One region of the Clostridium sp. 'deep sea' genome, then DNA from elsewhere that is predicted to be linked to it. Evidence: predicted binding sites of a transcription regulator. Region 1 holds the regulator's gene; the other holds the start of a gene.
The links. Region 1 encodes NrdR, which represses ribonucleotide reductase genes. Its sites were predicted from a motif close to CACNANATNTNGTG; they were not measured.
Positions count from the first base shown of each region.

Region 2: IMX26_RS14785 (ribonucleoside triphosphate reductase) is a predicted target of NrdR. The motif match lies at 5,204-5,217, and genes of this name have one in related genera.

Region 1 covers NZ_CP063353.1:1,093,236-1,099,848, reverse strand. Annotated here, with positions in the region: gene IMX26_RS05190 (hypothetical protein) at 1-608, shown strand, start outside; gene IMX26_RS05185 (YlmC/YmxH family sporulation protein) at 780-1,016, shown strand; gene nrdR (transcriptional regulator NrdR) at 1,087-1,557, shown strand; gene IMX26_RS05175 (HlyD family efflux transporter periplasmic adaptor subunit) at 1,637-2,878, shown strand; gene IMX26_RS05170 (YggS family pyridoxal phosphate-dependent enzyme) at 2,883-3,572, shown strand; gene IMX26_RS05165 (YggT family protein) at 3,574-3,837, shown strand; gene lspA (signal peptidase II) at 3,852-4,292, shown strand; gene IMX26_RS05155 (RluA family pseudouridine synthase) at 4,293-5,255, shown strand; gene pyrR (bifunctional pyr operon transcriptional regulator/uracil phosphoribosyltransferase PyrR) at 5,399-5,932, shown strand; gene IMX26_RS05145 (solute carrier family 23 protein) at 5,952-6,613, shown strand, end outside.
Region 2 covers NZ_CP063353.1:3,169,506-3,176,118, forward strand. Annotated here, with positions in the region: gene IMX26_RS14765 (ABC transporter permease) at 1-177, shown strand, start outside; gene rsgA (ribosome small subunit-dependent GTPase A) at 468-1,514, shown strand; gene IMX26_RS14775 (SurA N-terminal domain-containing protein) at 1,608-2,285, opposite strand; gene IMX26_RS14780 (anaerobic ribonucleoside-triphosphate reductase activating protein) at 2,361-3,047, opposite strand; gene IMX26_RS14785 (ribonucleoside triphosphate reductase) at 3,056-5,140, opposite strand; gene IMX26_RS14790 (aminotransferase class V-fold PLP-dependent enzyme) at 5,293-6,459, shown strand; gene IMX26_RS14795 (methylated-DNA--[protein]-cysteine S-methyltransferase) at 6,452-6,613, shown strand, end outside.

The DNA of each region.
Region 1 (6,613 bases):
AGAATTCACTTAAAATAAAACTTCTTCATTTGGGTTTATTATCATGTATCCTTTATTATTCGGCATCAATCTCCTTTGCTGTAGCATACAATAGATTGTTTATTGTTTATTTACTGCTTTTTTCTGCAAGTTTATTTACATTTATAATTGAGATAAATAATATTGACCTAAAAAGAATGCAAGATAGTATTATATTAAATATACCCCATAAAAGTGTAATAATATTTTTAATGTTGGCTGGTTTATCTGTATTTGTATGGTTAATTGAAATAATTGGATCCTTAAAAACTGGTAATCCACCAGGTGTAATAGGCATAAATACCACTGAACCAACGTTTATATTAGACATTGGAATCATAGCTCCATGTGCATTTTATACGGCATTTTTAGTTTACAAAAAGAAACCAGTTGGTTATTTATTTGCAACAACGTTATTAACCTTAAATGCAATAGTGGGGTTAATTGTTATTTCCCAATCAATATTTCAACACTCATATGGAATATTAATTAGCTTAGAAGAGTTTATTCCATATGTAATGGTTTTTGTAGTTATGAGTTTAGCTGCCATAGTTATAAATACTAAAATAATTAAAAGTATTAAGAATTAACTCATGAATCTTTAATTTATATTAAATGAGTTAGCAACTCTCTACTACTCCTAACTAGTGTTTAATAATTGCATGTAAACAACTATAGCAGTATTGTCATAGCCTCTTCACTATCCGAATATTAATTATTAAGAATTAATAATGAGCTTAATGAATGGGATGTGTTTAACATTGAAATTATCTTCTTTAAGATCACAAGTTGTTATTGATATACAAAGTGGTGAACGCTTAGGTAATGTTATAGATTTAGATGTTGATTTTAGTACTGGTTTTATAACTGGTTTAGTAGTGGGTACTGACAATTCTTTTATGTCATTTTTTGCTAAAGATGACGAAAGGGTAGTGCCTTGGAATAGCATTATTAAGATCGGAAAAGACGCAGTACTTATTAATAGAGAGCAACACTAATACAAACCATGGACAATACCCATTAAAAACTTTATAATATTTAATAAAGAGTATGAAATGAGGAAGTTTTATGCGTTGTCCATTTTGTTTGTGTGAAGAAACAAAAGTAATAGATAGCAGAACAACAGAAGATAAACAATCTGTACGTAGAAGAAGAGAGTGTTTAGACTGTACAAAAAGGTTTACTACATATGAGAGAATTTATGAACTTCCAATCATGATAATAAAAAGTGATGGACGTAGAGAGGCCTTTAACAGAAACAAAATTGTTCATGGATTAATTAAAGCCTGTGAAAAACGCCCAATTTCTGTTTCAAAAATAGAAGAAATAGCTACAAAAATAGAGCAAAATTTACGTAATATAATGTCTGAAGAAATTCCTTCGGATCTTGTTGGTGAGGCTGTAATGGACGAGCTTCGAACTGTAGATGAAATTGCTTATGTTAGATTTGCTAGTGTATATCGTAAATTTGCAGATTTGGAACGTTTTAAAGAAGAGTTAGACCAATTACTGAGGAAAAAAAAAGATAACAACGAATAAAATAATTATCCTACCTTTTATATTTTTGGTGGGATTTTAAATTATGCATTATTATATTACTAAAAAAAGAGGAAATAATATGAGGAGATCCACTAAAACAGTTTCATATAGACCCCGTAGACCAGTTTCAAGAAGAAAAAAAAAGAAAAAGAAAATAAAAATAAAATTAATAGCATTTATTGTTGTATTAATCTTGGCTATAGTATTAATATTTTCTGCAGTTAAATCTTTATTTAGTAATTCTTTAATAACCCTAAATAAAATAACTTGGGGTAGTGAGTTAACCGTAGACTGTGCTTTTGTTTATAACAGCCATATAATAACTAGTACTAATGATGGTATTCTCCATTTAGTTGCTGAAGAATCACAAAACGTAACAAGTGGACAAGCAATTGCTAATGTAGTTAACGAAGAAAAAGAAGCAGAGCTTAAGCAAAAAATAGATGATCTTAATAATAAGCTTAAAGACTATGACTCTTCAAAATATACAACAACAACTGAAGTTACAGATGTAGAGACAATGCATAACACTGTGAGAAGCTTAATAAAAAGCTATAGATATTACCGTAGCTATAAAAGTACTGCTGGTACGACTAAAATTATGGACGAGATTCAAAAGGTTATGAATAGCTTTTACAAAGATAAAAATCAAACTGATAGTGAAAAGCAAAAATATTTAGAGCTAAAAGAAGAGCTTAACATTGCTCAAACCGATTACGACCACCTAAAAGATGAATTAATTGCCAAGAGTTCTGGTATTGTTAGTTATACACTAGATAATCTTGAAGAAAAGTTCGCTACCGATAGTTTTCCTTTAAGCGATCATGAATGGTTTTTACAAAAACAAAGTTTTAGTACAGCAAAGGATGGTGACACTGTAGTTAAAGAACAAAAAATAGCTAAAGTTATAGCCAATGATAAGTGGTTCATAATTGCTAGAGTGCCCCAAAAAGAATGTGAGAATTTTCTAAATGCTAATAACTTTACAGTTAAAGTAAATGAAGAAAATACTCAAGTAGTATTTCTTAACTCTGTGGCTGAGAAAAAGTATGTTTATTTTTATTTTCAAGTAAATGAAAAGCCTACTATTACAACTAGATATAACCAAGTTTTATTAGCAACAGAGCAAGTGGAGGGTATGGAAATACCCAAAAATGCACTCGAAAAAATAGATGATAAGACCTATGTATATCAAAAAAATGGTAAAGTATATGAAAAGGTAGAGGTTGAAATACTTAAGGAACTTACAGATAAAATACTAATTAAGAGCCTAAAAGATGGTATAAAAATCCTAAAAGATACATCTTATGTAAGGAGGTAATTAGGTGCGTACAAATGTTTTGCAAGTTAGGGAAAAAATAGAGAAAGCTGCGAGAGCTAGTGGTAGAAACCCTAATGATATAACCTTAATTGCTGTATCTAAAACCAGGGCCATTGCTGATATTCAAAGAGCTATAGATTGTGGTATTTTAGATTTTGGTGAAAATAAAGTACAAGAGCTACAGCAAAAAGTGCCCGAGTTACCTAACGTAAATTGGCATATGATTGGTAGTTTGCAAACAAATAAAGTAAAATATATTGTCGATAAAATTAGTTTGTTGCATAGTTTAGATCGGTTATCCTTAGCAAAAGAAGTAGATAAACGTGCTAAACAAAAAAATATAATAGTAAAATCATTAATACAAGTAAATGTAAGTGGTGAGTTAAGCAAACATGGACTAAATCCCACAGAAGTGCTAGATTTTTGTGATATAATCAGTGATTATAGCAACATAAAAGTACTTGGTTTAATGACAATAGCTCCTCAAACTAATAACCCAAGTGAAGTAAGGGAGGTTTTTAGAGCATTAAGAGAGCTTAGAGATTCGCTTTTTAATAAAGTACCTAAATCCATATCTCTTAAAGACTTATCTATGGGTATGAGTGGTGATTATGAGCAGGCTATTATGGAGGGTGCAACGTATGTAAGAGTTGGTACAAAAATTTTTGGAGACAGAATTTATAAGGAGAGGTAAAATGTTAAAAAATATTTTAAGCTTAATACTAGATTTATACTCAGTATTACTTTTGATTCGAATTTTATTTTCGTTTGCCACAATTAATGTTGCAAACGTAAGGCAAAACAATTTTATAATGACTATTAAAAAACTAACTGATCCACCACTAAAGCCGTTTCAGCGTATGATTGGTCCAGTACAGGTGGGTTCTATGTATTTAGATTTTGCACCATTAATTGTTTTGTTGATTATTAACTTATTACAAAACTATTTTATAAAATAGTATTAGGAGACACCATGGTTTATATAATAGCAATAATAGTATGGGGCTTAGACAGGTTAACTAAGTTTTTAATTGTAACAAACTTTAGTCTACGTGAATCAAGATCTGTACTTGGAAATTTAATATCTTTTACCTATGTACATAATGAGGGTGCTGCCTTTAGCATTTTACAGGGTAAAAGAATATTTTTTATCTTAACAACAATAATTTTAATAGCAATAATACTATATATGTACTACACCGTACTGCCCAAAACCCTTATAACAACCATAATTATTGGTACAGTATTAGGTGGAGCACTGGGCAATTTTTATGACCGTTTACGTTTTGGTTATGTTATAGACTTTATTGATTTTCACTTTTTCCCAATCTTTAATGTTGCTGATATAGCTGTAGTATGTGGTACGTTATTATTGGCTTGGCAGCTATGGATAATACCAGAAGGTGGAAAATAAATGTCGCAGAATACAATAAAACTGGTAGTAACAGCAGACCAAAATAAAACAAGGCTTGATACTTTTATAGCTAGTAATAGTGAGTTGAGTCGTTCGCGAGTACAACAGCTTATCAACGAGCAGTGTATTTTAGTAAATGAAAAATTAGTAAATAAGGCAAGCTTAAAGTTAAAAGAGAGTCAGTTGGTACTAATAAAAATACCAGAGGCAGTTGAAATGACTATAGACGCAGAGGATTTAAATCTCAAAGTGGTATATGAAGATAAGGATGTAATTGTTATTAATAAACCTAGTAACATGGTTGTACATCCTGCCCCAGGTCATTATGCAGGAACATTAGTAAATGGCCTGTTGTTTCACTGCAACGATTTATCAGGAATTAACGGGGTTATGCGACCAGGAATTGTTCATAGATTAGATAAGGATACTACAGGCTTAATTATAGTTGCTAAAAATGATTTTGCCCACGCCTCTTTAAGTGCCCAACTAAAACATAGGTTAGTATCAAGAACCTATTGGGCATTGGTACATGGGCATATTACACAAAGAAGAGGTATCATTAAAACATATATTGGTCGTAAACCAAACAATCGCATAAAAATGGCTGTTTTGAGAGATAAGGGTAAAGAGGCTATAACTAGATTTAAAGTAATAAAAGAGTTTAGTAAGTACTCTTTAGTAAAGCTAAAACTAGAAACAGGAAGAACTCACCAAATAAGAGTTCATATGAATTATATTGGACATCATATTGTAGGTGATGAGCTTTACGGATTATTAAAAGATAAAAGTTTTTTTACTGATGGACAGTGGCTTCATGCAGCCAAGTTAAAATTTATTCATCCCAGAAGTCAAAAAGAAATAGAAGTTAGTTGTTTGCCACCTCAAAATCGAGTTGACTTATTAAATCAACTAAGTGCAGAAGATAGTATTGACATAGATGTTGAAAGTCTGATAAAATCTTGATGACCATCCTTTAATTTTGTCCTGTGAGGCAGAAAGGGTAGCGCAGTAAGATAAACGAAAGTTCTTAGACTGCCCTTTTTAGGGGCAGTCTATTTGTTTATATGTATTGAGTCTATAGTTAAATTATAGGAGGCAAATTTATAATGAATATTAAAACTCAAATTATGGACGAGCGAGCAATGCAACGTGCCTTAGTGAGAATTTCTCATGAGATTATTGAGCGCAATAAAGGCGTAGATAGTATTGCTATTGTAGGTATTCGTCGTAGAGGTGTTACCTTAGCTCAAAGAATAGCTGCCAACATAAAAAGAATTGAAGGTGTACAAGTACCCGTAGGAGACCTAGATATAACCCTGTATCGTGATGACCTAAGTAGCGATAAGGAGCAAGCTCAAGTTAACGGAACAGCCGTAAACTTTATTATTGAAAACAAAACTATAGTATTAGTGGATGATGTACTATATACAGGTAGAACAATAAGAGCTGCCCTCGATGCCTTAATTGATATTGGCAGACCTAAATCTATTCAATTAGCTGTCTTAGTAGATAGAGGTCACCGAGAGCTTCCTATAAGAGCTGATTATGTTGGCAAGAATGTACCAACATCAAGTCATGAAATAATATCAGTTCAAGTTCAGGAATATGATGATTGCGAGCAGGTTGTTATCCTAAAATAATTTGTATAGGAGAAAAACCATGAGAGAGAAAGTTAGTATTGGTCGTTTACTGCCTTTAGGGTTACAGCATGTTTTTGCTATGTTTGGGGCAACAGTTTTTGTTCCTTTAACAACTGGATTAAACCCTTCTGTTGCGTTATTTACCTCTGCAATAGGAACATTGCTATTTCACCTAATAACAGGTGGGAAAGTGCCTGCTTATTTAGGTTCATCGTTTGCTTTTATTGCTCCTATTATGGCTGCTAAATCAGAGTATGGTATATCAGCTGCCTTAGGAGGCTGTATAGCAGCAGGTATAATTTATATAATTGTTGGTTACATCATAAAAGTTGTGGGTACAGAGGTCATTCATAAGCTTGTTCCGCCAGTAGTGATTGGACCAATGATAATGGTAATTGGCTTAAAATTAGCAGGAACTGCTAAAATATTTTCTGAGGTTCATTATTTAACAGCTTTCTTCACCTTAGCAGTAGTTATTATTGTCAGTATGTATGCTAAAGGTATAGTTAAAGTTTTGCCCGTATTAATTGGTATAGTAGCTGGTTATATATTTGCTTATATTATGTATAGAACAGGTGTTGCGCCTCAACTATTTGATTTTAAGGATTTAGCAGCGGCATCATGGGCACCTGCATTGCCCGAGTTTGTTTCCCCAACTTTTAATATAAATGCAATTCTAAT
Region 2 (6,613 bases), 1.8 Mb from region 1:
CTACAAAAAGTAAAAATATTATTTAATATTTTGCCTAGTTATCCAATCTTTAAGGGTTTGCTAAGTTTTAATAATATAACAACAACTAGTATCTTAACTTGTATAGCTACAATAGCAATTCACATAATTATTTCATACTATCTCTACACAAAAAAGCTATATAATAAATACTATTAGCTTATTTGTTGACATTAATATTAAGCTAAACTATACTAAAAGTAATAACATGAAAGAGGGTGTTCACAATGAAAAAACTACAAAATAATATTTTAGCTAGTAAACTGAATGCCTTGCATATTAGGATAAAGTAAACTTATATCCCTATAGCAGGCCTATGCTGGCTTTAGGGATTTTAAATAGGTAGCTATTTATAGCTTAATAATAAAGTGAGTCCCTATGACATAGGGACTTTTTTATATTTTATTAATAATCCATAAAGTTGGCAACAAAATTATGGAGGTATTTTATTGAACAACACAATAACATTAGTTGATTTAGGTTTTAATGAATCACTTAAATTAGCACTTTTAAACTACAATAAACAACATCAAACTAACTACAAAGCTGGCAGAGTAGCTGTTGTGCAAAGAGACTTATTTACAGTATATTGTGAACATGGTTTGATACCAGCAACAATTACTGGCAAATATTTGTTTGTAAATGGCTTTGATTGTCAGCCAGCCGTTGGTGACTGGGTAGTTTATAAAAAAAGTCAATGCAGCAATAGTAACGCAATTATCTACGATATATTACCACGTTTTAGTAAATTCTCTCGCAAAGTGGCAGGAGATAAACTAAACGAGCAAATCATTGCCTCAAATATTAATTACTTATTTATTTGTATTTCTCTTAATAATGACTTTAACCTTAGCAGGTTAGAGCGTTATTTAACAATGGTTTTTAATAGTGGTGTTATACCTGTTATCATTCTTACTAAATGCGATTTAATTACAGACAAAGATAGTAAAATAAATGAAGTAAAAAACATAGCAGTAGCAGTGAATGTACATGCAATTAGTTCTGTTACAGGAGAAGGCATTTGTGAACTTAACAAATATTGCAAGCAGGGTAACACAATAGCCCTTGTTGGTTCATCTGGAGTAGGTAAATCTACCTTAATTAATCATTTAGCGGGAGAAGAGCTTCTTAAAACCAATACGGTAAGAGAAAAAGACGATAGAGGAAAACATACTACAACACACAGACAATTAATTGTGTTAAAAAATAAAGCAATAGTAATAGATACTCCAGGTATGCGTGAGTTTCATCTATTAGCAGTATCTAATGCTGTAAGTAATACCTTTAAGGATATAGAAGATTTAGCAAAACACTGTAAATTTAAGAATTGTCAGCATAAAACAGAGCCGTGCTGTGCTGTTAAACAGGCAATAGAATATGGAGAGCTCACCCAAACAAGGTTAAATAATTATTTTAAACTGCAAAAAGAGGCAGCCTATATGGCAAAAAAAGAAAAAAGAAAATTAGCGAGAAATAATAGAATTAATAATTATTAATAATGAACAATTGTGGATTTAGTGTAAGTACAATGTGCCAAAAGCACCCAAAACAAAAGGCATTGGAAAGTTACTTCCCAATGCCCTGTTTTATTACTCAAATATAACTTTATTTTCAATTTTACTTTCTGTCATTAAAGTAGTTGTAATTGTTGTTATAAGTTTACTCATTTTAGCATTTTTTATTTGACTTGAAATATAATCCTTTACATCTTCAAGCTTTAACTCTTTATTGCCAGACTGCATTACTATACGTAAAAACTCATCTTCAACTTCTTTGTCAGTTACAACCACTTGACTATATAGATTATTTTCTTTAACATAGTCATTTAAATATTTATCTGTATTTAATTTCTTTTTAAGAATTTCTTTTTGCTCTTCTTCAGTTGTTTTTGCTTCTTTAAGAGCTTCATTAAATTTCTCTACTGATTCATAATTGTCGATTATAGCTTGGTATGCTTTGTCAATGTCTTCTTGAGTTGGTTCATACTCATCTTTAGCTGCATACTGTTCAATCAGCATTTCTCTAATCATTGAGTCTAAAATATTGTTTTTAAGTTGAGTGTCCTGTTCTTTAGTTAAGGTTGTACCATTAGTTTGTAAGTACTCAATATTTTTAGTATATTCAATATCAAATTCGGATTGAATAATATTTTCATCATTCACAACTACTAATACTTTATTGGGGTCTGGGGCAACTTCTTTTTTGCAAGCAGCCATTGTAAAAACTAAAGATACTGCTAAAATTATTAGCATAAATTTTTTTCGCATATTTACCTCTCCATTCAATTGCAATGTGGTTATAATACCATATTGTTGCTAAAAGTGCCAATTCAAAAGTGAAAATTAGCAACGTATTTTAACACTGTTAAAATACGGACGTAATTTCTCCTGTAAATGTTCCAAGTAACTTAGTTCACAGTTTTTTGTTGAGCACAGCTGTGGATTTAAAACATTCTCATTATACTTATAACCCTGCAAAACATATTTTTGGGCACCCCTTAACCACTCTCCAATAATCTGTGCATCTGCGTCTGTATACAGGCTTTCCATTATAGTGGTTCTAAACTCATATTTAATGTTACTAGCTTTTAATAAGTTAACGCTACTAGTGATTTTTACTTTATCACTCTCACTAGCTCCAAACTCATTATATTTAGCTAGAGTAGTTTTTATATCCATTGCTACGTAATCTAAGAGGTTTTGTTGCAATAATGTCTCCAAAACTTTTGGATTTGTACCATTGGTATCTAATTTTACTAAAAAATTATTTGATTTTAACAACATGATAAAGTTTATTAAGTTGGGCCATAGAGTAGGTTCTCCACCAGTAATGCAAACACCTTTAATAAGGTGTTTGCGATTTAATAAATAGTTTAAAAACTCTTCTTCTGTTTTATTGGCCTCTTTAGCAGTTAATAATGTGGAATTATGGCAGTAACAACAGTTAAGATTACATCCACCTATAAAGACAGTTGTCGCTATATTTCCTGGGAAATCGACAAATGATACTGGCATAAAATCAATAATCATAATACTACCTACTGAGCAACTACAAACTCTACTCGGTCTTTAAACTCTTCACGTTTACCATTGTTCCAACATTGAACTGGTCTATAATAGCCTACAACTCTGCTCCAAACCTCACAAGTTAAACCACAGTGAGGACACTCAAAATGTTCACCCTTTAAATGACCATGCTCAGGACAAATAGAGAAAGTTGGAGATAAAGTGAAATACGGAGTTCTAAAATTAGTTGCCAATGATTTAATTAGTTCCTTAGTAACAGCTATATCGCTCATAGCTTCGCCCAAAAATCCGTGCAGAACAGTTCCTCCCGTATAACGAGATTGTAATTCCTCTTGCATTTCAAAAGCAGTGAAAATATCTTCGGTATAGTCCACTGGCAGCTGGGTTGAATTAGTATAGTAAGGTTCATCATTACCAGATGTTATAATGCTAGGATATCTCTTTTTATCTAGCTTAGCTAATCTATAGGTTGTACCTTCTCCAGGAGTCGCCTCAAGATTATACATCATGCCAGATTGTTCTTGCATATCTTGAAGTTTATTACGCATAAAGTCTAGTACTTCAATGGCAAAGTCTTTTCCCTCAGTGGTATCAATACCTTTGCCCATAAAGTTAAGTAGTGCCTCGTGCATTCCTATTAAACCAATGGTATTAAAGTGATTAGACCAATACTCGTTGTTCTGTTCTTTTATATTTCTTAAATAAAACTTAGCATAAGGATATAAACCATTATTGGTCATATTCTCTAATATTTTTCGTTTAATTTCTAAACTAGTACACGCTATATTCATTAACTCATTTATTCTGTTTAAAAACTCACTTTTTGTAGTTGCCATATATCCTATGCGAGGCATGTTAATTGTAACAACACCAATAGAACCAGTTAATGGAGCAGCTCCAAATAAACCACCACCACGTCTTCTTAGTTCTCTATTGTCTAGTCTTAAGCGACAACACATGCTTCTAACATCATCAGGATCAAGGTCACTATTAATAAAGTTAGAGAAGTAAGGTAATCCGTATTTCATAGTCATTTCCATAACTCTATTTATCATAGGGTTTTCCCAATTTAAATCACTCGTAATATTATATGTAGGAATAGGGAAGGTAAAAATTCTTCCACTGGCATCTCCTTCAGTCATAATCTCACAAAATGCTTTATTAATTAAGTCAATCTCATCTTGAAACTCACCCAGCTTTTTATCTTGTTCAGTTCCCCCAACAATAGCAGGTAGTGAAGCTAAAGATTTAGGGCACTGCAAATCCATAGTAATGTTTACAAAGGGAGTTTGAAAACCAACTCGTGTTGGTACGTTTAAATTAAAAATAAACTCCTGCATAGCTTGTTTTACTTCTTTATAACTTAATTTATCATAAAAAACATAAGGGGCTAAATAGGTATCAAAATTACTTAACGCTTGGGCTCCAGCAGCTTCTCCTTGTAGGGTATAAAAGAAGTTAACAATTTGTCCTAAAGCAGTTCTAAAATGGCGTGGTGGTTTGCTTTGAATTTTTCCTTCTACTCCTGTAAAACCATTTTTAAGTAAGTCACCTATATCCCAACCACAACAATAAACAGATAATAAACCGAGGTCATGAATATGAATATCTCCTTCTAAATGAGCTCGACTAACCTCATTAGGATATACCTTTTCAAGCCAATAACGTTTAGTAATTGTAGTGGCTATATGATTATTTAAACCCTGCAAAGAGTATCCCATATTTGAGTTTTCTCTTACATGCCAATCATTGTCTTGAATGTAGTCATCTATTAAACTTCCAATACTTAAGATTGATTCTTTTAAATTCCTAATCTCTTTACGTTGCTTTCTGTAGAGAATAAATGCCTTAGCAGTACGAGCATGTCCTAATTCTATTAAAGTTTTTTCAACAATGTCTTGAATTTCTTCAACAGTTGGAATATCATTAAATTGGTTAGACCTTTCGTACGTGTCTACAACCTGGCGAGCAAGCCTTATTGAAAGCTCTCGGTTATGACCTCCCACAGCCCTTGCGGCTTTAAAAATTGCTTCTGCAATTTTATTAATATTAAAGTCTACTTCTCTTCCATCTCTTTTAATAATTTTTGTTATCATCGGCATCGTCTCCCTAAATAATTGATTAGTGTACTATATATTGTACCTTATATGATGCTAAGCCACAATATATAGTATTAAATATATTTTTTGAAATTGTATTTTAATGTTATAATATGTTGTAAGAACGCTTAACTTCAGAGGGATAAAAAATGAAAAAATATTATTTAGATAACGCTTCAACCACTAAAACTAAGCCCGAAACTGTTTATGATGCAATAAATAATACATTAAGAAACATTGGCTGCAGTCCAAGCCGGGGTAGCTATTATTGCTCACTACAGGCTGGTCGTTTAGTGTTTAAAACAAGAAATAAGTTAGCAAAACTTTTTAATGTAGAAGATAGTCGATATATAGTATTTACACCTGGTATAACTTACTCTATAAATACTGCCTTAAGGGGTTTACTTAATGAAGGTGACCATGTTATAACAACCTGTATGGAGCATAATGCTGTAAGCAGACCATTAAGAACCCTAAAACAGCAAAAAAACATAGATATAACATGGATCCCTGCGGACACTAATGGCCATATAAATATAAGTGATGTAGAAAAAGCAATATTGCCAAATACTAAGCTTATGGTTGTTAACCATGCTTCTAATATAATTGGCACAATCTTGCCTCTGGCAGAAATAACAGCTATTGCAAAAAAACATAATATATACACTATTGCTGATTGTGCTCAAACTGCAGGTTACTGTGACATAAACTTTACGCAGTTAGGTTTAGATGTATTAGCTTTTACAGGACATAAAGCTTTATATGGACCACCAGGAACAGGTGGTATGGTATTGAGTAAAAGAGCAGCAAAAGAAATGAGACCACTAATAGTAGGTGGTACAGGAAGTAGTTCAACAAAACAATTCCAACCAGATCATATGCCTGAAAAATTTGAGAGTGGTACCCAAAATACTGCTGGAATAGCTGGTTTAGGCGCTGGTGTACAATTTATCCTAGATACTAAAACAGAGATCATTAGAAAACATGAGCAACAGCTTTTACAGCAGCTTTTAACGGGTTTAAAGCAAATAGATAATATTAAAATATACTATTCTGGGGATGTGAAACAGCAAGTTCCTACAATATCCATAACTATAAATAATCTAGAGATGGGCGAGATGAGCATTGTTTTAGACGAAAAGTATGGCATAATGACTCGCTCAGGGGTACATTGTTCTCCTTTATCTCATAACTCAGTAGGAACCTTAAAGACAGGTACTATCCGTTTAAGTATAGGCTACTTTAATACAGCCGAAGAAATAACATATGTAATAAAATCTCTTAAGGATTTAGCCCAAGGAGCACCAAGTGAATAAGTATTACCTCAAGCAGCAAATGCCTTGGGGAGAGATAGCTATAGTTTTTAATGATACTAAACAAATTGAATACGTTTCACTTTGTGGAGATTTGCCCCAGAATGTAATTAAAGCAACTTGGTTAGAGTTATCAATAAAGCTACAGAAATATGCA